DNA from 4 places in the Enterobacter wuhouensis genome. Region 3 is predicted to be linked to each of the others. Evidence: predicted binding sites of a transcription regulator. Region 3 holds the regulator's gene; each other region holds the start of a gene.
The links. Region 3 encodes Fur, which represses iron uptake genes when iron is present. Its sites were predicted from a motif close to ATAATAATGAGAACNACTATCAA; they were not measured.
Positions count from the first base shown of each region.

Region 1: fepD (Fe(3+)-siderophore ABC transporter permease) is a predicted target of Fur. The motif match lies at 2,233-2,255, and genes of this name have one in related genera.
Region 2: bfd (bacterioferritin-associated ferredoxin) is a predicted target of Fur. The motif match lies at 2,486-2,508, and genes of this name have one in related genera.
Region 4: VPX56_RS19645 (siderophore-interacting protein) is a predicted target of Fur. The motif match lies at 1,890-1,912, and genes of this name have one in related genera.

Region 1 is NZ_CP142124.1:1,324,013-1,329,730, reverse strand. Features, by position in the region: gene fepB (Fe2+-enterobactin ABC transporter substrate-binding protein) at 1-867, shown strand, start outside; gene entS (enterobactin transporter EntS) at 914-2,161, opposite strand; gene fepD (Fe(3+)-siderophore ABC transporter permease) at 2,271-3,275, shown strand; gene fepG (iron-enterobactin ABC transporter permease) at 3,275-4,264, shown strand; gene fepC (iron-enterobactin ABC transporter ATP-binding protein) at 4,261-5,061, shown strand; gene entF (enterobactin non-ribosomal peptide synthetase EntF) at 5,156-5,718, opposite strand, start outside.
Region 2 is NZ_CP142124.1:4,366,140-4,371,857, forward strand. Features, by position in the region: gene rplC (50S ribosomal protein L3) at 1-528, opposite strand, end outside; gene rpsJ (30S ribosomal protein S10) at 561-872, opposite strand; partial or broken gene VPX56_RS20885 (prepilin peptidase) at 1,253-1,724, shown strand; gene bfr (bacterioferritin) at 1,708-2,184, opposite strand; gene bfd (bacterioferritin-associated ferredoxin) at 2,257-2,451, opposite strand; gene tuf (elongation factor Tu) at 2,631-3,815, opposite strand; gene fusA (elongation factor G) at 3,885-5,718, opposite strand, start outside.
Region 3 is NZ_CP142124.1:1,423,799-1,429,516, forward strand. Features, by position in the region: gene nagE (N-acetylglucosamine-specific PTS transporter subunit IIBC) at 1-206, shown strand, start outside; gene glnS (glutamine--tRNA ligase) at 376-2,043, shown strand; gene chiP (chitoporin ChiP) at 2,491-3,906, shown strand; gene chiQ (ChiQ/YbfN family lipoprotein) at 3,954-4,280, shown strand; gene fur (ferric iron uptake transcriptional regulator) at 4,423-4,869, opposite strand; gene fldA (flavodoxin FldA) at 5,161-5,691, opposite strand.
Region 4 is NZ_CP142124.1:4,128,245-4,133,962, forward strand. Features, by position in the region: gene VPX56_RS19640 (DNA repair protein) at 1-1,076, shown strand, start outside; gene VPX56_RS19645 (siderophore-interacting protein) at 1,077-1,841, opposite strand; gene VPX56_RS19650 (PadR family transcriptional regulator) at 1,989-2,483, shown strand; gene VPX56_RS19655 (methyl-accepting chemotaxis protein) at 2,480-4,039, opposite strand; gene VPX56_RS19660 (methyl-accepting chemotaxis protein) at 4,279-5,718, opposite strand, start outside.

The DNA of each region.
Region 1 (5,718 bases), 100 kb from region 3:
CAGGTGGCCGACAGCCGCGGCGTTCACACGCTTGAGAGCAAGCCGACGCGCATTGTCTCCACCAGCGTAACCTTAACCGGATCGCTGCTGGCGATTGACGCCCCGGTCGTCGCCAGCGGTGCCACCACGCCGAACAACCGCGTGGCGGATGCGCAGGGCTTTTTACGCCAGTGGGGAGATATCGCAAAACAGCGCAAGCTGGCCCGGCTGTACATCGGTGAGCCGAGCGCCGAAGCGGTCGCGGCCCAGATGCCGGACCTGATCCTCATCAGCGCCACCGGCGGAGATTCCGCGCTGGCGCTGTACGATCAGCTCTCCGCCATCGCCCCCACGCTTATCATTAACTACGACGACAAGAGCTGGCAGGAACTGCTGACGCAGCTGGGCACCCTCACCGGGCAGGAAAAACAGGCCGCCGGGCGCATTGCCGCGTTTGATAAACAGCTCGCGCAGGTGAAACAGCAGATGAAGCTGCCGCCGCAGCCGGTGAACGCCATCGTCTACACCGCTGCCGCGCACAGCGCCAACCTGTGGACCGCTGAATCCGCGCAGGGCAAGCTGCTGCACCAGCTGGGCTTTACGCTGGCGGAACTGCCCGCCGGGCTGCAGACCTCCAAAAGCCAGGGCAAACGCCACGACATTATTCAGCTGGGCGGGGAAAACCTGGCGACGGGGCTGAACGGCGAAGGGCTGTTCTTGTTTGCGGGCGACCAGAAAGACGTCGACGCGATTTACGCCAACCCGCTGCTGGCGCATTTGCCCGCCGTGCAGAACAAGCGCGTCTGGGCATTGGGAACCGAGACGTTCCGCCTGGATTATTACAGCGCGATGCTGGTGTTAGACAGATTGAGTGCGTTGTTTAAGTAGGCATTTCCCCTCCCTCTCCCTGTGGGAGAGGGCCGGGGTGAGGGCATCAGGCCGCACCGTCGGTCAACACACTCTCCTGCCTGAATCGGCGCAATTCTGCCAACGACAATAATAAAACCGCACCAATAATTGCCAGTACAAACCCGCTGCTGCTCGCCGAGGCCACCGGGGTCATTATCGCCCCCAGCCCGCCGAGGATCGCCGCGCCAATCGCATCGCCCGTCACGTTCTGCGCCGTCCACAGGCCGTTAATGCGCCCGAGCATCCCTTCCGGCGTCTGGGTCTGGATCAGGGTGTACTGCAACAGCGAGCTGATGGCGCTCAGCCAGCCGAAAATCACCAGGCACAACACGCCCAGCGCCCACACCGGCATCAGGCTGAAGAAGCCAATGGCGATAAACGACGCCAGCGTGGCAAGCAGCATAATCAATCCCGGACGCGCGCTCTGCGCCAGGTTGCCGCTGGTCAGCGCCCCGCACGCCGCGCCGAGCGGAATGGCGGCGTAGAGAATGCCAATCTCCGAGGCGCTCATCTGCCACTCACCCGCCAATGCCGGATAGAGCACGCGCACGGCGCTCGCCATCGTCAGCAGGCCGCCAAGCAGCGCAATGCCGCCAATCAGCGGGTTGCTGAACAGAAAGCGAATCGCGGCCATCAGCGATTTCAGCGGATGCTCGCGCGGCTGCGGCGGAGGCGGCAGCAGCGGCAGGCGCAGCAGCGTCAGGGTAGTGATAAAGGTCCCCGCCGCCGCCAGGCCGTAGTTCCACGCCACGTTGCCTGTTGCCAGCAGCAGGCCGCCCACCATCGGCGAAATCACCGACCCGAGGCGCACGGTGAGCATGGTGATCGCCCCCGCCTGCATCAGGTTCTCGCGCCCGACCAGCGCGGGCGTGGCCGCCAGCAGCGCCGTCACGCCCAGCGAGGCAAAGAAACCGTCCCACAGCCCCAGGGCATAAATCGCAATCAGCGACGGCTCCGGCAGCATCGCGTTCAGGCACAGCCCGATAAAGCCCACCCCGCAGGTGCCGCGCGCCAGCAGGATCAGCTTTTTACGCTCGTAGCGGTCCGCCAGCACGCCGCCCACCATCAGGCCGATAAACATCGCCCCGCCGGTTAAGGTGACGGATAGCCCCACCAGCCAGCTGGAGTGGGTCATGGTCTGGATTTGCACCGGCACGGCAACGCCGAGCAGGCCGAGGGATAAAATGGAGATAAAGCGGGCGATAAAGACGGCGCGAAACGCCGGGTGCGTTTTGAGGAGGCTGAGGTTGAGCAGCCAGGATTTTTGATTCATGACAAGGCCTTGAGGTATCGGTCTACCATTTCCATGGGCGCACATGCTAACATAGCCAAATAAGATAGATAACGATAATTACTATCATTATCACATCATGGACGTTGCTATGTCGTTTTCCTCTTCCGCGGTGCGCGCCGTTGCCGTGCCCGTTTTATTGCTGCTGTTGATCCTTGCGATTGCACTCAGTCTGCTGGTTGGCGCGAAGCCGCTGCCCGCGTCCGTTATTGTCGATGCGCTCTCCGGTACCTGCCAGAGCGCCGACTGCATCATCGTGCTCGACGCCCGCCTGCCCCGCACCCTTGCCGGACTGCTGGCGGGAGGCGCGCTCGGCCTTGCCGGAGCCCTGATGCAAACCCTCACCCGCAACCCGCTGGCCGACCCCGGCATTCTCGGCGTTAACTCCGGCGCCAGCTTTGCCATCGTGCTCGGCGCGGCGCTCTTCGGGTTGACGTCTCCGTCCGAGCAGCTGGTCATGGCCTTTTGCGGCGCGCTGGCCGCCTCGCTGGTCGTGGCCTTTACCGGCAGCCAGGGCGGCGGGCAGCTGAGTCCAGTCCGCCTGACGCTGGCGGGCGTGGCGCTCGCGGCGGTGCTGGAAGGCTTGTCCAACGGCATCGCCCTGCTCAATCCGGACGTTTACGACCAGCTGCGCTTCTGGCAGGCCGGATCGCTGGATATCCGCACCCTTGAAACCTTAAAAGTGGTGGTGGTTCCGGTCATCATCGCCGCCGCCGTGGCGCTGTTTTTAAGCCGGGCGCTCAACAGCCTGAGCCTCGGCAGCGACACCGCGACCGCCCTCGGCAACCGCGTGGCGCGCACGCAGCTGGTTGGTCTTTTGACCATCACGGTGCTGTGCGGCAGCGCGACCGCCGTGGTCGGCCCCATTGCCTTTATCGGCCTGATGATGCCGCACATGGCGCGCTGGCTGGTGGGGGCGGATCACCGCTGGTCGCTGCCGGTGACGCTGCTGGCCACCCCTGCCCTGCTGCTGTTTGCCGACGTGCTGGGCCGCCTGCTGGTTCCCGGCGAGCTGCGCGTCTCGGTGGTCAGCGCCTTTATCGGCGCGCCGGTGCTGATCTTCCTGGTACGCCGTAAACGCGGAGGTGGCGCATGATGGCCCCGTCCCGTCGTTTACTCACCAGCGTCTCCCTCCTTGTGCTCGCCATTGCACTGCTTACGGTCTGGAGCCTGCGCAGCGGCGCGGTGACGCTCGATTTTGCTCAGGTGTTTAACGCCCTGCTCGGCAGCGCGCCGCGCAATATCACCATGGTGGTGACCGAATGGCGGCTGCCGCGCGTGGCGATGGCGGTGCTCGTCGGCGCGGCGCTCGGCGCGAGCGGTGCGATATTCCAGTCGCTGATGCGCAATCCGCTCGGCAGCCCGGACGTGATGGGCCTCAACACCGGGGCCTGGAGCGGCGTGCTGGTGGCGATGGTGCTGTTTGGCCAGCACCTGACGGCGATTACCTTTACGGCAATGGCGGGCGGCATTCTGACGTCATTACTGATCTGGGCGCTGGCCTGGCGCAACGGCATCGACACCTTCCGCCTGATCATCATCGGGATCGGCATCCGCGCCATGCTGATGGCCTTTAATACCTGGCTTCTGCTACAGGCGTCGCTGGAAACCGCGCTCTCCGCCGGGCTGTGGTACGCCGGTTCCCTCAACGGCCTGACGTGGGGCAAAACCTGGCCCGCCGCGCCGCTGATTGTGCTGATGTTTATCGGCGCGCTGCTGCTGGTGCGGCGTATGCGCCTGCTGGAGATGGGCGACGACAGCGCCTGCGCGCTGGGCGTAAGCGTCGAGCGCTCGCGCCTGATGCTGATGCTGGTCGCCGTACTGCTGACCGCCGCCTCTACCGCTATCGCCGGGCCGATCTCGTTTATCGCCCTCGTGGCACCGCACATTGCCCGCCGTCTTAGCGGGACGGCGCGCTGGGGCTTAACCCAGGCGGCGCTGTGCGGCGCGCTGCTGCTGCTGGCCGCCGATCTCTGCGCCCAGCAGCTGTTTATGCCTTATCAACTGCCGGTGGGCGTAGTGACCGTCAGCCTCGGCGGGATTTACCTCATCGTCTTGCTCGTTCAGGAGTCACGCAAGAAATGACAGACACAACCACCCGCTTGCGCGGCGAAAACCTCACCCTCGGCTACGGCAAAAAAATCATTGCCCGTGATTTATCCGTCGCCATTCCGGACGGCCACTTCACGGCAATCATCGGGCCAAACGGCTGCGGCAAATCGACCCTGCTGCGCACCCTGAGCCGCCTGATGACGCCGTCTGAAGGCAGCGTGTTCCTCGACGGGGAGCAGATCCAGCGGTTCGCCAGCAAAGAGGTGGCGCGGCGCATCGGGCTACTGGCGCAGAACGCCACCACGCCGGGGGACATCACGGTGCAGGAGCTGGTCTCGCGCGGGCGCTATCCGCACCAGCCGCTGTTTACCCGCTGGCGCAAAGAGGACGACGAGGCGGTCAGCCGCGCGATGCAGGCGACGGGGATTACCGATCTGGCCCTGCAGAGCGTGGACACCCTTTCCGGCGGGCAGCGTCAGCGCGCGTGGATCGCGATGGTGCTGGCGCAGGAGACCTCGATCATGCTGCTGGATGAGCCGACGACCTGGCTCGACATCAGCCATCAGATTGACCTGCTGGAGCTGCTGAGCGAGCTCAACCGCACGCAGGGGTATACCCTGGCGGCGGTGCTGCACGACTTAAACCAGGCGTGCCGCTATGCGACGCATCTGATTGCCTTGCGAGACGGTGAGATTGTGGCGCAGGGCGCGCCGAAAGAGATTGTGACGCCGGAGTTGATCGAGCGGATCTACGGCATGCGCTGCATGATTATTGACGATCCGGTGGCGGGCACGCCGCTGGTTGTGCCGCTTGGCAAACGTGCGGTCTGATGTCCCCTCACCCTGACCCTCTCCCCAAAGGGGAGAGGGGACGATTACACCCTCTCCCCTTTGGGGAGAGGGCTGGGGTGAGGGGCTTTTGACCTTACCCCAATATCTCCTTCAACACCGGCCCTATCTTCTCAAACGCCTGCGGTGAAATGATATCCACGTGGGCGCAGTCCTGGCTGTACACCTCAAGCTCCGCCACCCACGGCGACCACGCAACCTGCGGATCCATCGTTCGCGTGCGCTCGGCGACGAACAGCGTCGCTTTGCCGTCAAACCTTGCGCTGTGCGCCGTGGTGAGCAACCGCACCGCGTCGGCGTAGTTACCTTCGATGGCGTTAAACAGCTCGCTGGAGCCCTGCCCCTGCTGAGCGGCGATAAACGCCTGACGCTCGCGCTCGATCTCCGCCAGCACCTCCGGATCGAGGCCGTTGGCCTCTTTCTCAGCCCAGTTTTGCGTTTCCGGCGGCCAGGTATCCAGCAGGCCAAGGAAGGCCACCTCCTCAGCCTGCTCGCTCAGACGGGCAGCAATCCCCTGCGCCAGCGTGCCGCCGAGGGAATAGCCGAACAGATAATACGGCCCCTGCGGCTGCTGCTTACGCAGCGTAGCCAGGTGGTGCTCAATCACCCCATCCAGATCCGCGCACTGCTGCATCGGCC
Region 2 (5,718 bases), 1.9 Mb from region 3:
GTCCAGGCTCTGAACGGTCACACGTTCGTTACCCAGCTGACCTGCCATTTTCTTGCCTTTGAACACTTTGCCCGGAGTCTGGTTCTGACCGATTGAACCCGGAACGCGGTGAGACAAGGAGTTACCGTGAGTAGCGTCCTGGGTACGGAAGTTCCAGCGCTTAACGGTACCAGCAAAACCTTTACCTTTAGAGGTACCGGTTACGTCAACTTTTTTAACGTCAGCAAACAGCTCAACGCTAATGTCCTGACCTACGGTGAACTCTTCGCCTTCAGCAAGACGGAATTCCCACAGACCACGGCCAGCTTCTACGCCAGCTTTAGCGAAGTGACCCGCTTCTGGTTTGGTTACACGGTTAGCTTTTTTAGCACCAGTGGTCACCTGAACAGCGCGGTAGCCATCGTTAGCCAGATCTTTAACCTGAGTAACGCGGTTTGCTTCAACTTCGATTACGGTTACTGGGATTGAAACGCCATCTTCAGTGAAGATGCGGGTCATGCCCACTTTTTTACCGACTAAACCAATCATTGTATCAACCTCTCAATCGCTCGATGACCTGATTAACCCAGGCTGATCTGCACGTCTACACCGGCAGCCAGATCCAGACGCATCAGAGCATCAACGGTTTTCTCAGTTGGCTCAACGATGTCAACCAGACGCTTGTGAGTGCGGATTTCGTACTGATCACGCGCGTCTTTGTTGACGTGCGGGGAGATCAGAACGGTGAAGCGCTCTTTGCGGGTCGGCAGCGGGATCGGACCACGGACTTGCGCACCAGTGCGCTTAGCAGTCTCGACGATTTCCGCGGTTGATTGATCGATCAGACGATGATCAAACGCTTTAAGGCGGATACGGATTCTTTGGTTCTGCATGAGACCAGAGCTCCAATTATTTTATAAACGAAAATGATTACTCCTCAAACCCATTACGATTGATGGGAGAGTGTAACCGTTCTTACGTAGCTCCCCAATTGGGAGCATTGTTGAGCAACAAATTTGTTACTCTGGTTCAGATTGAACCCGCCGTCAATTACGACAAGCCCGCGCATTATACGTAAATCAGGGAAAGACGCAAGTGCCGTTTAGAAATTAAGCGCCAAAGCCACTGTTTGCGTGCGCCCTCGCAATATTCTAAGCAACGAATCCCATCGCATCTCTTGTTTTGAAAGCGCTACGCAAGTTTCACTTTTGCCCGTTGTCCGGCCAATGCGAAGCGCGGAGTATGCGCTGAAATCTTTTCAGAGGCTTACTCTATGCTAACCACCCTCCCCTTCCTGCTGCTTTATTTTTCTTTTTCTCTATTACTGGTACGAGAAGATATCCGGTTCGGTATTCTCCCTGATAAATACCTCTGCCCGCTGTTATGGTCAGGCCTGCTGTTCCAGCTCTGCATTCATCCAGATTTTCTTGCCAGTTCAGTGGTTGGCGCGATGGCGGGCTATGTTGGATTCTGTTATCTATTGGGGATATCGACTTATGTATGGACATGAAGGGATGGGCTATGGCGATGTAAAATACCTGGGCGCGCTTGGCGCATGGCATGGCTGGTGCGTGCTGCCGATAATGGCGTTCGTTGCTGCGCTCATGGCACTTCTGTGCCATCTGGCCATATCTACGCTCTCTCCGGCTAAACGGACATTAAAAAACCCACTGCCTTTTGGGCCATTTCTGGCGGCAGCGGGTTTATGCGTCGGCTGGCAAAATCTGATTAGCTTTCCACTTTAATCTGCGACTGGAGATAGTTCTGTAGGCCGATTTTGCTGATGAGATCCAGTTCGGTTTCCAGCCAGTCGATATGCCCTTCTTCGTCCGCCAGGATCTGGATCATCATATCGCGACTAACATAGTCGTGTACGCTGTCAGCATAGGCAATGGCTTCGCGAAGATCTTTCGCACCTTCGAGCTCCAGCCGGAGGTCCGAACGCAGCATCTCTTCGACATCCTCTCCGATGCCCAGCTTACCGAGATCCTGCAGGTTAGGAATGCCTTCGAGGAATAAAATACGCTCAATGTATTTATCGGCGTGTTTCATCTCATCGATGGACTCATGGTATTCAACATCATTGAGGCGAGTCAGACCCCAGTTTTTGAACATTCTTGCATGGAGAAAATACTGATTGATTGCGACAAGCTCATTTCCCAATAATTTATTGAGATAACTTATGATTTTAACATCACCTTTCATTATATAGTCCCTCCGCTTCCACTCATTGAAGCGTAGAACGGGCTACAGGGATGTCAAAAAAAAGATATGCGCTTAGGCGATCTCTTTGAATTCCGGGATCTGCATCAATTCGTCCTGCATAATTTCACGCGCGGCGCGCACGCACTTACCGCATTGATTTCCCACCGGAACAAACTTGCGAAGCTGCTGGAAGGACTGAGGCTGAAACTGACGAACGGCCTGACGAATTTTTTTGTCACTCACACCATTACATAAACAAACGTACATACAGACTCCCGTTCAAAATATGCGCAAAGTGTAAGTGAGAATGGTTATGATTACAATAGCACAAGCGGCGGGATACGGAACGGGTGCGGACAAAAAATGCGAAAATTTGTGACAAGCGCGTAATGACAAAAAACAAAAAAGGACGCCGAAGCGTCCTTTTTTCATTCAGGGATAATGAATTAGCCCAGAACTTTAGCAACAACACCCGCGCCAACGGTACGGCCGCCTTCGCGGATTGCGAAGCGCAGACCATCGTCCATTGCGATTGGGTGGATCAGGGTAACAACCATTTTGATGTTGTCGCCTGGCATTACCATCTCAACGCCTTCTGGCAGTTCGATGGTACCGGTCACGTCAGTTGTACGGAAGTAGAACTGTGGACGGTAGCCTTTGAAGAACGGAGTATGACGGCCGCCTTCGTCTTTGGACAGGATGTACACTTCAGATTCGAACTTGGTGTGTGGCTTGATTGAGCCTGGCTTCGCCAGAACCTGACCACGTTCGATTTCTTCACGTTTGATACCACGCAGCAGAACACCAACGTTCTCACCAGCACGGCCTTCGTCCAACAGTTTGCGGAACATTTCAACGCCAGTACAGGTAGACTTAGCAGTCTCTTTGATACCAACGATTTCAACTTCTTCGCCAACTTTGATGATACCGCGCTCTACACGACCGGTAACAACGGTACCACGACCGGAGATGGAGAATACGTCTTCGATTGGCAGCAGGAATGGCTTGTCAATCGCACGCTCTGGTTCTGGGATGTAAGAATCCAGGAAGCCAGCCAGTTCGATGATTTTCGCTTCCCACTCTGCTTCGCCTTCCAGCGCTTTCAGAGCAGAACCACGGATGATTGGAGTATCATCGCCTGGGAAATCGTACTGAGACAGCAGTTCACGAACTTCCATCTCTACCAGTTCCAGCAGCTCTTCGTCATCAACCATGTCGCATTTGTTCAGGAACACGATGATGAAAGGAACGCCTACCTGACGACCCAGCAGGATGTGCTCACGGGTCTGAGGCATTGGGCCGTCAGTCGCAGCAACAACCAGGATCGCGCCGTCCATCTGCGCAGCACCGGTAATCATGTTTTTAACATAGTCGGCGTGGCCTGGGCAGTCTACGTGTGCGTAGTGGCGAGTCGGGGTGTCATATTCAACGTGGGAAGTGTTGATGGTGATACCACGAGCTTTTTCTTCTGGTGCGTTATCGATCTGGTCGAATGCACGAGCAGCACCGCCGTAGGTTTTAGCCAGTACGGTAGTGATTGCAGCAGTCAGGGTAGTTTTACCATGGTCAACGTGGCCGATAGTACCAACGTTGACGTGCGGTTTTGTACGTTCAAATTTTTCTTTAGACACGGCTATATTCCTTACTATAGTGCTCTCCCCTTCGGAGAGAGCACGGGACTTAGGTTTTAATCCTGTGGATTACTTACCACGGGCTTCAATAACGGCCTGAGCAACGTTGTTTGGCGCATCATCATACTTCAGGAATTCCATGGTGTATGATGCACGACCTTTGGTCAGAGAACGCAGCTGAGTTGCATATCCGAACATTTCAGACAGTGGAACTTCAGCGTGGATCTTAACGCCAGTTACTTCAGATTCCTGACCACGCAGCATACCGCGACGACGGCTCAAGTCACCGATAACGTCACCGGTGTTCTCTTCAGGAGTTTCTACTTCAACCTTCATGATTGGCTCAAGCAGAACTGGTTTCGCTCTCTTAAAGCCTTCTTTAAAGGCGATAGAAGCAGCCAGTTTAAACGCCAGTTCTGAGGAGTCAACGTCGTGGTAAGAACCGAAGTGCAGACGAACACCCATGTCAACAACCGGGTAACCAGCCAGAGGACCCGCTTTCAGCTGCTCCTGGATGCCTTTATCAACGGCAGGGATGTATTCACCAGGAATTACACCACCTTTGATGTCGTTGATGAACTCGTAACCTTTAGGGTTAGAGCCCGGCTCCAGTGGGTACATGTCGATCACAACGTGACCGTACTGACCGCGACCACCAGACTGCTTAGCGTGTTTACCTTCAACATCGGTAACTTTAGAGCGAATTGCTTCGCGGTAAGCAACCTGAGGTTTACCCACGTTCGCTTCAACGTTGAATTCACGCTTCATACGGTCAACGATGATGTCCAGGTGCAGTTCACCCATACCAGCGATGATGGTCTGGTTAGATTCTTCATCAGTCCATACGCGGAATGATGGGTCTTCTTTAGCCAGACGGCCCAGAGCCAGACCCATTTTTTCCTGGTCAGCTTTGGTTTTTGGTTCAACTGCGATGGAGATTACCGGCTCAGGGAATTCCATACGCTCCAGAATGATCGGGTGATCTGGGTTACACAGGGTGTCACCAGTCGTCACGTCTTTCAGACCGATAGCTGCAGCGATGTCGCCCGCACGAACTTCTTTGATCTCTTCACGTTTGTTAGCGTGCATCTGTACGATACGGCCAAAACGTTCACGCGCCGCTTTCACGGAGTTCAGGATGGTGTCACCGGAGTTAACCACACCAGAGTAAACGCGGAAGAAGGTCAGGTTACCAACGAATGGGTCGGTAGCAATTTTGAACGCCAGTGCAGAGAACGGCTCGTCATCACTTGCGTGACGCTCAGCCGGAGTATCTTTACCGTCGTCCAGGATGCCGTTGATCGCAGGAACGTCAACCGGGGATGGCAGGTAATCAATTACCGCATCCAGCATCGCCTGAACACCTTTGTTCTTAAACGCAGAACCACAGGTTACCAGGATGATTTCGTTGTTCAGAACACGCTGACGCAGAGCTTTTTTGATCTCTTCTTCAGTCAGTTCTTCACCACCCAGGTATTTTTCCATCAGCTCTTCAGAAGCTTCTGCCGCGGATTCGATCAGGTTCTGGTGCCATTCGTCAGCCAGGTCCTGCATCTCTGCCGGGATATCTTCGTAAGTGAAGGTAACGCCTGCGTCTTCTTCGTTCCAGTTGATGGCTTTCATTTTCACCAGGTCGATAACGCCGGTGAAGCCTTCTTCAGCACCAATTGCCAGCTGCAGCGGAACAGGGTTCGCGCCCAGACGGGTTTTGATCTGACCAACAACTTTCAGGAAGTTAGCACCCATACGGTCCATTTTGTTAACGAACGCGATGCGTGGAACTTTATATTTGTTCGCCTGACGCCATACGGTTTCAGACTGTGGCTGAACACCACCAACTGCGCAATAAACCATTACCGCGCCATCAAGAACACGCATGGAACGTTCTACTTCGATGGTGAAG
Region 3 (5,718 bases):
TTACTCGCCTGGTGGAAGAGGGTGCAGAAGTGGTGGCAGGCCAGCCGATTCTGGAAATGGATCTGGACTTCCTGAACGCCAACGCGCGCTCCATGATCAGCCCGGTCGTGTGCAGCAACATCGACGACTTCAGCGGCCTGGTTATTCAGGCAAAAGGTCAGGTTGTTGCGGGCCAAACGCCACTGTATGAGATTAAAGGCAAGTAATCGCTCCTGAGTAGAGTCATGCCTTAAGCGGCGGGGGATTTCCTCCGCCGCTTTTTTTTGCAGCAAATGCCCCCATTATTTTCTCAAGAGACGTTTTAAGGGTTGTCACTACGTCCGGCTTATAAGATCATATGCCGTTATACGTTGTTTACGCTTTGAGGAATCCACGATGAGTGAGGCAGAAGCCCGCCCGAGTAACTTTATTCGTCAGATCATCGATGAAGATCTGGCCAGTGGTAAGCACACCACAATTCATACCCGTTTCCCGCCGGAGCCGAACGGCTACCTGCATATTGGGCATGCGAAATCTATCTGCCTGAACTTTGGTATTGCGCAAGACTATCAGGGCCAGTGCAACCTGCGTTTCGATGACACCAACCCCGTAAAAGAAGACATCGAATACGTTGAGTCCATCAAGAACGACGTGCAATGGCTGGGCTTCAACTGGTCTGGCGATATCTGCTACTCCTCTGACTATTTCGATCAGCTGTACGCCTACGCGGTTGAACTGATCAATAAAGGTCTGGCGTATGTTGACGAACTGTCTGCTGATGAAATCCGTGAATATCGCGGTACGCTGACCGCGCCGGGCAAAAACAGCCCGTTCCGCGATCGCAGCGTGGAAGAGAACCTGGCGCTGTTTGAAAAAATGCGTGCCGGCGGCTTCGAAGAAGGCAAAGCGTGCCTGCGTGCGAAAATCGACATGGCGTCTCCGTTCATCGTGATGCGCGATCCGGTGCTGTACCGCATCAAGTTTGCTGAACACCACCAGACCGGCAACAAGTGGTGCATCTATCCGATGTACGACTTCACCCACTGCATCAGCGATGCGCTGGAAGGCATTACGCACTCCCTGTGTACGCTGGAGTTCCAGGACAACCGCCGCCTGTACGACTGGGTGCTGGACAACATCACCATTCCCGTGCATCCACGTCAGTACGAGTTCTCTCGTCTGAACCTGGAATACACCGTGATGTCCAAGCGCAAGCTGAACCTGCTGGTCACCGACAAGCACGTTGAAGGCTGGGATGACCCGCGTATGCCAACCATCTCCGGTCTGCGCCGTCGCGGCTATACCTCCGCGTCTATCCGCGAGTTCTGCAAACGTATCGGCGTCACCAAGCAGGACAACACCATTGAGATCGCTTCACTGGAGTCCTGCATCCGTGAAGACCTGAACGAAAACGCTCCGCGCGCGATGGCGGTTATCGACCCGGTTAAGCTGGTAATCGAAAACTACCCGCAGGGCGAGAGCGAGCTGGTGTCTATGCCTAACCATCCGAGCAAGCCGGAGATGGGCACCCGCGACGTGCCGTTCAGCGGCGAGATCTGGATCGATCGCGCTGACTTCCGCGAGGAAGCGAACAAGCAGTACAAGCGTCTGGTGATGGGTAAAGAAGTGCGTCTGCGTAACGCATACGTAATCAAAGCCGAGCGCGTGGAGAAAGATGCGGAAGGCAACATCACCACCATCTTCTGCTCTTACGATGCAGAGACCCTGAGCAAAGATCCTGCTGATGGTCGTAAAGTGAAGGGCGTTATTCACTGGGTGAGCGCGACGCATGCGCTGCCTGTAGAAATCCGCCTGTACGACCGTCTGTTCAGCGTGCCTAACCCAGGTGCTGCAGAAGACTTCCTGGCGACCATTAACCCTGAGTCACTGGTTATCAAGCAGGGCTTCGCTGAACCGTCACTGAAAGCCGCGGAAGCCGGTAAAGCGTTCCAGTTCGAGCGTGAAGGTTACTTCTGTCTCGACAGCCGCTACAGCACAGCAGAAAAACCGGTATTTAACCGTACCGTAGGTCTGCGTGACACCTGGGCTAAAATCGGCGAATAATATCGCTGCTCTGGTCAATGAGAAACAAACGCCGCGGTAAGCGGCGTTTTTTTTATTTATCGATCATGTCATTAACGGACTGTTGAAATACTATTTCCCCAAAAAACAGGTCAATGAGGTGCTACTTATTTTTCTAAAAAAAGTTTGTGTATTTATCAAATTACATAAGGTCAAAAAATAGGCATAAAATTTCGGCGTTACTGCCTGAAAAATCTCGCTATATCCCGTCATTCCTCGCTTCACCGCAAATGTTACAAAGCACTACTAATTATGTGCACTTCGTCATAATCCTGACTTTTGCTTATTAAAAAGCATTGATAATTCGCGTCGCGAAAAATAACCTAAAGGCGGTAGTTAATTCGAGGGTATTTCTAACTACCCCTGACCATTAGGTCTTTTATATTTTCGCCGTTTTAGGCGTTTTAATTCGTCAAAGAGGAATAATCTATGCGTACGTTCAGTGGCAAACGTAGTGCGCTGGCGCTGGCTATCGCCGGCGTGACGGCAATGTCGAGCCTGGTAATTACCCCAGAAGCTAAGGCAGAAGGATTCATCGATGATTCTACCCTCACGGGCGGTATTTATTACTGGCAGCGTGAGCGTGACCGTAAAGACGTCACAGAAGATAAATATAAAACCAACCTTTCTCACTCCACCTGGAACGCCAACCTGGACTTCCAGTCGGGTTATGTCGCCGATATGTTTGGTCTGGATATCGCCGCGTTTACGGCCATTGAAATGGCTGAAAACGGCGACAGCGCACACCCGAACGAAATTGCCTTCTCCTCCAGCAACAAAGCCTATAAAGAAGACTGGTCCGGCGATAAAAGCGGTATCAGCCTGTACAAGGCCGCAGCGAAATTCAAATATGGTCCGGTCTGGGCGCGCGGGGGCTATATTCAGCCAACCGGCCAGACGCTGTTAGCCCCGCACTGGAGCTTTATGCCGGGCACCTATCAGGGCGCAGAAGCCGGGGCGAATTTTGACTACGGCGATGCGGGCGCGCTGAGCTTCTCCTATATGTGGACCAACGAGTACAAAGCGCCGTGGCACATCGAGATGGACAAGTTCTATCAGGGCGATCGTAAAACCAAAGTGGATTATCTCCACTCTTTGGGTGTGAAGTACGACTTTAAAAATGACCTTGTCCTGGAAGCGGCGTTTGGTCAGGCTGAAGGCTATATGGATCAGTATTTTGCTAAGGCATCGTATAAATTTGATATCGCTGGCAGCCCGCTTTCAACCAGCTATCAGTTCTATGGCGCACGTGATAAAGCCGATGCGCAAAATAACTTAAAGACTAACGATGACGTCGCGCTGGCCAACGATTTATATGACGGCACGGCCTGGCTGCAGGCTTTAACCTTTGGCTACAAAATTGGCCAGGTCGATCTTCGTCTGGAAGGTACCTGGGTTAAAGCAGACGGTAATCAGGGCTTCTTCCTGCAGCGCATGACGCCAACCTACGCTTCCTCAAACGGACGCTTAGATATTTGGTGGGATAACCGCTCTGACTTCAACGCCAATGGTGAAAAAGCGGTCTTCTTCGGCGCGATGTACGATCTCAAAAACTGGAACCTCGCAGGCTGGTCGGTTGGCGCTTCCTACGCTTACGGCTGGGATGCAAAACCAAGCAGTGCACCAATCTACGATCAGAGCCAGCGCCTGAAAGAATCTGCCTACAGCCTGGATGCAGCATATGTACTGCAGGATGGTCGAGCCAAGGGCACGATGTTCAAGCTGCACTTCACGCAGTATGACAACCATTCCGATCTGCCAAGCTATGGCGGTGGCTACAACAACATCTTCCAGGATGAGCGTGACGTGAAATTCATGGTTATCGCACCATTCACTATCTTCTGATGAACGCGCCGGCGGGCTATGTCCCGCCGACATGGAGACTGCACATGATGAAAAAAATGGTAATCGTCGCGCTGCTGGCATCGGGGCTGGTGGGGTGTGCGCAGGATCGGGCGCAGAAAGAGGATTCACGTCTTAAAGAGGCGTACAGCGCCTGCATCAACACTGCACAAGGATCGCCGGAGAAAATCGAGGCCTGTCAGAGCGTGCTTAACGTGCTGAAGAAAGAGAAAGCGCATGAGCAGTTCGCGACGCAGGAGAACGTCCGCGTAATGGATTATCAGGCCTGCATTCAGGCGCGTAAAACCGGTAACGATCAGGACGTAGCGAAGCGTTGCGATAAGATCTGGGACGAGATCCGCAATAACAATAAATAAGTTGCTTTACGCCCGGTGGCGCTGCGCTTACGGGGCCTACAACGGTGTCACAGCCCGTAGTCCCCGTAAGCGCAGCGCCACCGGGCTTTTTTCAGGCAAAAAAAAGCCAACCTTACGGCTGGCTCAGAGTATGAACACTCACTTATTTTGCGTCGTGCGCATGTTCATTTTCGCGGCAATCGCCTTCTGCACAGTGACCGTAGAGGTACAGGCTGTGGTTGGTCAGGCGGATGCCGTGACGCGCGGCGATTTCACGCTGGCGTGATTCGATTGAATCATCGCTGAATTCAATGACCTTGCCACAATCGAGGCAGATCAGGTGATCGTGGTGGTGCTGCTGGGTCAGTTCGAAAACGGATTTACCGCCTTCGAAATTATGACGGGTAACAATGCCCGCGTCATCGAACTGGTTCAGCACACGATACACGGTTGCCAGCCCAATCTCTTCGCCCATGTCGATAAGACGCTTGTAAAGGTCTTCCGCACTGACATGGTGATTGTCTGGCCCCTGAAGCACTTCAAGGATTTTTAACCGAGGAAGCGTTACTTTCAGGCCAGCCTTCTTTAATGCGGTATTGTTGTCAGTCATGCGGAATCTGTCCTGTTGCTAAACGATTCACTTCTAAAGAAGAAGTGACAGAAAATGCACTTGGGATAATGCGTCTCATTATAGAACTGCCATGCCTAAATGAAAACTGCAAGTCTCAAGCAAAGTATGCTTATAAAAACGTGGTATCACCAACAAACTTGTTCGATGGCACCCACTTTTTACCAGGGGGATATTGTACAGGTCTGAGCGAAAAAGTTAAAAGTTTGTAGCAATTAATTTAATCGGTTTTACCTGGAAAACGGGCGCAGCCGGAGCTGCGCCGCAGGAGTATCAGGCGTTAAGGATGTCGTCCAGGTTCAGCTCTTCGCGAACCTGCTTAACCCATTTTTCAACGCGCTCAGCGGTGAGTTCCGGCTGGCGATCTTCGTCGATAGCCAGACCCACGAAGTGGTCGTCATCCGCCAGGCCTTTGGACGCTTCAAAGTGGTAACCCGCCGTCGGCCAGTGGCCTACGATAGCAGCACCGCGCGGCTCAATGATGTCGCGGATGGTGCCCAGCGCGTCGCAGAAGTACTCTGCATAGTCTTCCTGATCGCCGCAGCCGAACAGGGCAACGAGCTTGCCGTTGAAGTCCACTTCTTCCAGGGTTGGGAAGAAATCATCCCAGTCGCACTGCGCTTCGCCGTAGTACCAGGTGGGAATGCCCAGCAGCAGGATGTCATAGCCTTCGAGATCTTCTTTGCTGCTCTTGGCGATGTCGTGCACATCGGCAACGTCTTTACCGAGCTGTTTTTGAATGTTTTTTGCGATATTTTCGGTATTGCCGGTATCACTGCCGAAGAAAATGCCGATGATTGCCATGAGTAAAATAACCTCTTGAAACTTAAT
Region 4 (5,718 bases), 2.1 Mb from region 3:
ATGAAGCGTTTGACGATGAGCTACAGGCAATCGTCGTGGCGCTTGAGCAGAAGAACTATACCGCGGCCATCCGGGCCATCACCGCCTGGCTGCAGGGTCAGCGCGCCGTTACCCCGTGGCGCGACCCGCAGGTGGCCGCCAGCAAGATGGAGCTGAAAGCGCTGGAGGAGCGTCTGCGCGATCTGATCGATCGTCGTAACGCCCGCGTCCAACAGCTTGACGAGTTCAACGACCTCTATTTCTCCCGCCTCGGGCCGCTGATGCAGCAGATCCTCGCTCTGCGCAAAACGCTGGCGGAGCTAAACCTGCGTCGTCAGCAGGCGGAGGCGCGTCGTCGGGAAGAGGATTACCGTCGCTGTCAGCGCTATATGGCGCAGGCGGTGGAGGTGCTGGCAACGCTCACCCAGCGCTGGCGCGACCTGCCTGCCGATTCCATTCAGGCTGCAGAGGCGCGCAAGCATCTGCAGCAGCAGAGCAACCTCATCGCCAATCTGCTGGCCGAAGCGCTGGAGCTGGAGAGCGGCTTAACGCGTGAAGAAGAGCCGGCACGTCAGGCGCGCGACGAGGCCAACGACGAGTACGAGAAGTATCGCGAACAGCATCACGATGCCGAAGTGCGTCTGCGTAAAGGGAAAGATCTCTCGGAAGAGGATCGGAACGAGCTGAAACGCCTTTGGCGTCAAGCGAGCAAGCTGTGCCATCCGGATCTGGTTGCGGACGATCTGAAAGAGGAAGCCAATACCATGATGGTGCAGCTCAACCAGGCCAGGCAGCGCGGGGATGTGAAAGCAATCCGTTCACTGGTGGCGCGCCTGCAGCAGGGCTTTGAGCCGCTGATGGCGAGCGACAGGCTGAACGATCTGGAGCGAATCCGCAAAAAAATGGCGCAGGTTCGCGAGCAAATCGACACCCTGGTGAACGAGCTGGCGGAGCTGGAGAAAGAAGAGTCCTGGCTGCTGGTCTCCTCGCTGAACAATATGGAAGCCTACTTTGCCCAGCAGGAGAAGGCGCTGAACGAGGTCCGCGCCTCGCTCGAACATCAGGTGAGCGAAGCGCAGCTGGAGTCCGCCGCCTGATTATTTGGCGTGCCAGTATGCGCTGGCACGCACCAGCTGTTGATCGATCGCCTCGGTTTCAAACTGACGGCTCAGGTTTTTCACAACCTTCCCTTCCCCGGTCAGCCAGATAAAGTAATCCGCCTCCGGCACGACCAGCGTCGCCAGATGGTCCGCTACCGCCTGTTCGCTATGGCCCACAACCCAGGTGATGTTAAATTCGCTCAGGTGCGCCAGATAGTCCTTATAAGACGCATCGCTGACGGTCACCACCGCATGAACGTCCGGGCGCACCGGCAGTTTTGCTATGCCTTCTAAACGGCGGCGCAGCGCGGGCATGCCGGACTCATCGCAAACGTAGAGCTGCCAGGCGTAATCTTCCGGCACCACCAGCGATCCGCGCGGGCCGCCAATAGTGAGCTTGTCGCCGGGCTTCGCCGCAAGCGCCCAGCTGCTGGCAATGCCGCCGTCATGCACATAGAAATCCAGCACCAGTTCATGCTTCACCTCATCGTACAGCGGCGTATAGTCACGCGCCTGCGGACGCACGCCTTCGCCCCAGTCGATGCCGTCCTCGGTCACCACCGGCGGCACAAAGGTCGTGCCCGGGGCCGGGAAAAAGACCTTAGTGTGATCGTCAAAGCCGCGGGAGCTAAACCCTTCCAGCGCCTCGCCGCCGAGAACGATGCGCTGGAAGCCCGCGCTGACGCGCTCAACGCGGAGCACGTTCAGCTCGCGAAAGCGCAGGTCGTTGCGGACACGTTGAGGGTAACGGGTTGATGTCATGTTTATGCCCTTCTCAGGTGAATACGATATATCGAAATTGATTTTTTAATGATAATGATTGCTATTAACCAGGAATGCAAGATCTTTTAGATTGCATCTGAATATATCTAAGATATAGTTTAGATATATCAAATTATGAGGTTCACCATGCGACACGAACACGACGGCGGTGGACGCCGACCACGATTTTTTGGCCACGGCGACCTGCGGCTGGTGATCCTGGATATCCTGACGCGCAATGCCAGCCACGGATATGAGCTGATCAAAGAGATTGAGAACCTGACGCAGGGGAACTACACCCCAAGCCCGGGCGTGATCTACCCAACTCTGGATTATCTGCAGGATCAGACGTTTATCACCATTACGGACGAAGAGAACGGGCGTAAGAGAATTGCGATAACCGCTGAAGGGCAGCGCTGGCTGGATGAAAACCAGGAACAGCTTGAGCAGATTCAGGAACGTATCAAAGCGCGTTCCGTGGGGTTCCAGCTACGCAAAAACCCGCAGATGAAGCGGGCGCTGGATAACTTCAAGGCGGTGCTGGATTTGAAGGTGAATCAGGGAGAGCTCAGCGACGCGCAGCTAAAGCAGATTATCGGCGTAATCGACCGCGCGGCGCTGGAGATCTCCCAGCTGGATTAAGCCAGCGCGTGCTCGCTCACGCGGAAGACGCGTACCAGCGCCTTCAGGTGCATTGCCTGCTCGTTTAGCGAGGCCGCCGCCGCAACGGACTCCTCCACCAGCGCGGAGTTCTGCTGGGTGGTAGCGTCAATCAGGCCAATCGCGCTGTTAATCTGCGAGATCCCTTCCGTCTGCTCGTGGCTCGCCTGGCGGATTTCGCGCAGAATCATATCCATCTCCTCCACGTTGCCAACCATCCCGTTGATCAGCCCGCTGGCTTTCTCAACCAGGTTCATCCCGTCCTGGGTCTGACTGGTGGAGCTTTCAATCAGCTGGCGGATTTCACTCGCGGACGATGCGCTTTTCTGCGCCAGCTGGCGCACTTCGCCCGCCACCACCGCAAAGCCGCGACCGTGCTCGCCCGCACGCGCCGCCTCGACCGCCGCGTTGAGCGCCAGAATGTTGGTCTGGAAGGCGATGGCGTCGATCAGGTCGATAATGTCGGACATCCGGTTCGACGTATCGTTAATCAGGCGCATTTTGCTGGTCACCTGCTTCATCATCTCGCCGTTGTTTTTGACCACCGTGGCGGCATCGGCAGAGAGGTTGGTCGCTTCACCCGTGTGCGACGCGGTGTTTTTCACCGTCGCGGTGATCTGCTCCATCGAGGCTGCGGTCTGTTCAACGGAGCTGGCCTGCTCTTCCGTGCGCGCGGCCAGATCCTGATTACCCGCGACAATCTGCGCGGCGGCGCTGGAGATGTTCTCGGAGCCGGTCTGCACCTGCTGCACGATGTCCAGCAGACGGGTTTTCATCTCCATCAGCGCGGCGAGCAGCAGGCCGGTTTCATCTTTACCATGGGAGCGAATGCTGCCGGTCAAATCGCCTTCGGCAATGGCTTCCGCAAAGCTCACCGCCTGGCCCAGCGGACGGGTGATGGAGCGCACGATAAACCAGCCGATCAGGCTGCCCACCGCCACGCTGAAGAGGGTGATCAGGATCAGCAGCAGGCGATTAGTACGGAAGTCGCCGTCCACCTGCGCGCCTGCGCTCTGCATCTCGCTGTTTTGAATGGCAATCAGCGCCTGCACTTTCGCTTTGTAAGCCTGCTGCACGGCAATCGTGTTGGTCATCATCTCCTGGATGGCTCCCGCACGATCGTTATTCTGCACCGCCTGTAAAATACGGTAGCGCGAGTCCAGGTACTGCTGGCGCACGTCGCGGATATCCGCCAGCACCTGCTGTGATTTTGCATCATGCAGCGCGTTGTTCAGCTCCCCCAGGATCACCGTAATGCGCTCGCTGATCTCTTTTAAGCGCTGCTGGGATTGCGCCGTGTACGTGCCCTGTTCGTCAAGCAGCATAAGCTGCTGGGTGCTAATAAATTCCTGGAAGTTGTCGATTAGCTGGTTGGCTTTTACCGTAGTCGGGTAGTCGCTGCTAATGATGGTTTGCATCCCGTTGTTTGCCCGGTTCAGGCTCAAAAGGGATAAGCTCGCGCTGACGATCATCAGGACAATAAAAAACCCAAACGCCAGAAATAATTTCGTGCCGATCTTTACGTCATGTAAGAACATATTTACTCCATCGATGTGATTATTTCTCAGACGATCGCTGTTATCGGTAATAAAAACGCTAACTTTATGACTTTGATCGTTTTTTTCTTTACCACCATTGATGAACGGGTCAGGAGTGAATAAAAAATCCGGCATTTTTTAGTTATTTAATATTTATTTAACATGCTGACTTATTCAGAAAAACAAAAAGCCGTTTACTCCCGAAGGGAATAAACGGCTTTAGCGAAACCTGAAAAGACTTAATGGAGCACGGTTACCGCATCTTCAAGACGTCCGGCGCGGTGCTTCACCATGGCAGAGATCTGCGCGCTCTCTTCTACCAGATCCGCATTTTTCTGCGTAATGCCGTCCAGTTCCGCCACGGCGCGGGTTAATTCGGACAGCCCGGTCGCCTGCTCAGACGTGGCGTTGCTAATCTGCGCAATCAGCTGCGTGACGTTTTTCACCTGCTCAACGATGTCGTCCATGGTGCGGCCCGCCGCATGAACCTGATCGGAGCCGGACTGCACCTTGCTGGCGCTGGCATCGATCAGCTTACGAATGTCGTTAGCCGCGTTGGCGCTTCGGCTGGCGAGGTGGCGCACTTCGCCTGCGACCACCGCAAAGCCCTTGCCCTGCTCACCCGCCCTTGCCGCTTCGACCGCGGCGTTCAGCGCCAGGATGTTGGTCTGGAAGGCGATGTCGTTAATCAGCGAGGTAATCGAGCCAATCCGCTGGGTGCTGTCGGCAATGTCGTCCATGGTTTTCACCACCGTCTGCATCGCGTTCCCGCCCTTCGTTGCCGCGCTGCTGGCCGCGACGGAGAGCTTGTCCACCTCGGCGGCGGTTTCCGAATTGCTCTGTACCGACGCCGCCATCTGGTTCATCGTCGCCACGGTTTGCTGCACGTTGGTGACGGTCTGACGCGTGCGGTCGTTGAGATCTTCGTTGCCCTGCGCCAGCCTGTCGCTGCCGTCGCGCACGCTCACCACCTGGCTTGAGACGTCATTGATAAGCCAGCGACACATCAGCCCCAGCTGCCCGACGGCGCGCAGCGTCAGGCCCAGCTCGTCGCTGCGGTTCAGATGCTGCACGCTGTTGCGCTCGCCGGTCGCCACCCTGAGCGCCTGACGGGCCACGTTTTCCACCGGGCGGACAATCTGCTGTTCAAACAGCGCCATGCCCAGCAGCATGACAACGGCGGCGGCCGCATAGGAAGCCCAGGCCGCAGAGGTTGCCGCCAGCGTGGCTGCCAGCGCCACGAACATCACCGCCATGACACCGCGCACCCGCCAGCGCAGCGGCATCCCAGCCAGCCTGCCGAGCCAGCCTTTACGCACCACTAGCCCTTTATGGATGCGTTTATTGCAACGCCCTTCATTCAGGGCTTTATACAAAGGCTCCACGGCTGCAATTTCGTCTGCCGTCGCTTTCGCGCGAATCGACATATAGCCCGTCACCTTTCCGTGGCGCACCATCGGTACGGCGTTGGCGCGAACCCAATAGTGATCGCCATTTTTACGGCGGTTTTTGACAATCCCGCTCCAGGGTTCTCCCTGCTGCAGCGTGTACCACATGTCAGCGAAGGCCGCTTTCGGCATATCGGGATGACGTACCAGATTGTGCGGCTGACCAAGCAGTTCTTGCAGGGAGTAGCCGCTCACCTGCACAAAGGTATCGTTGGTGTGGGTCATGTAGCT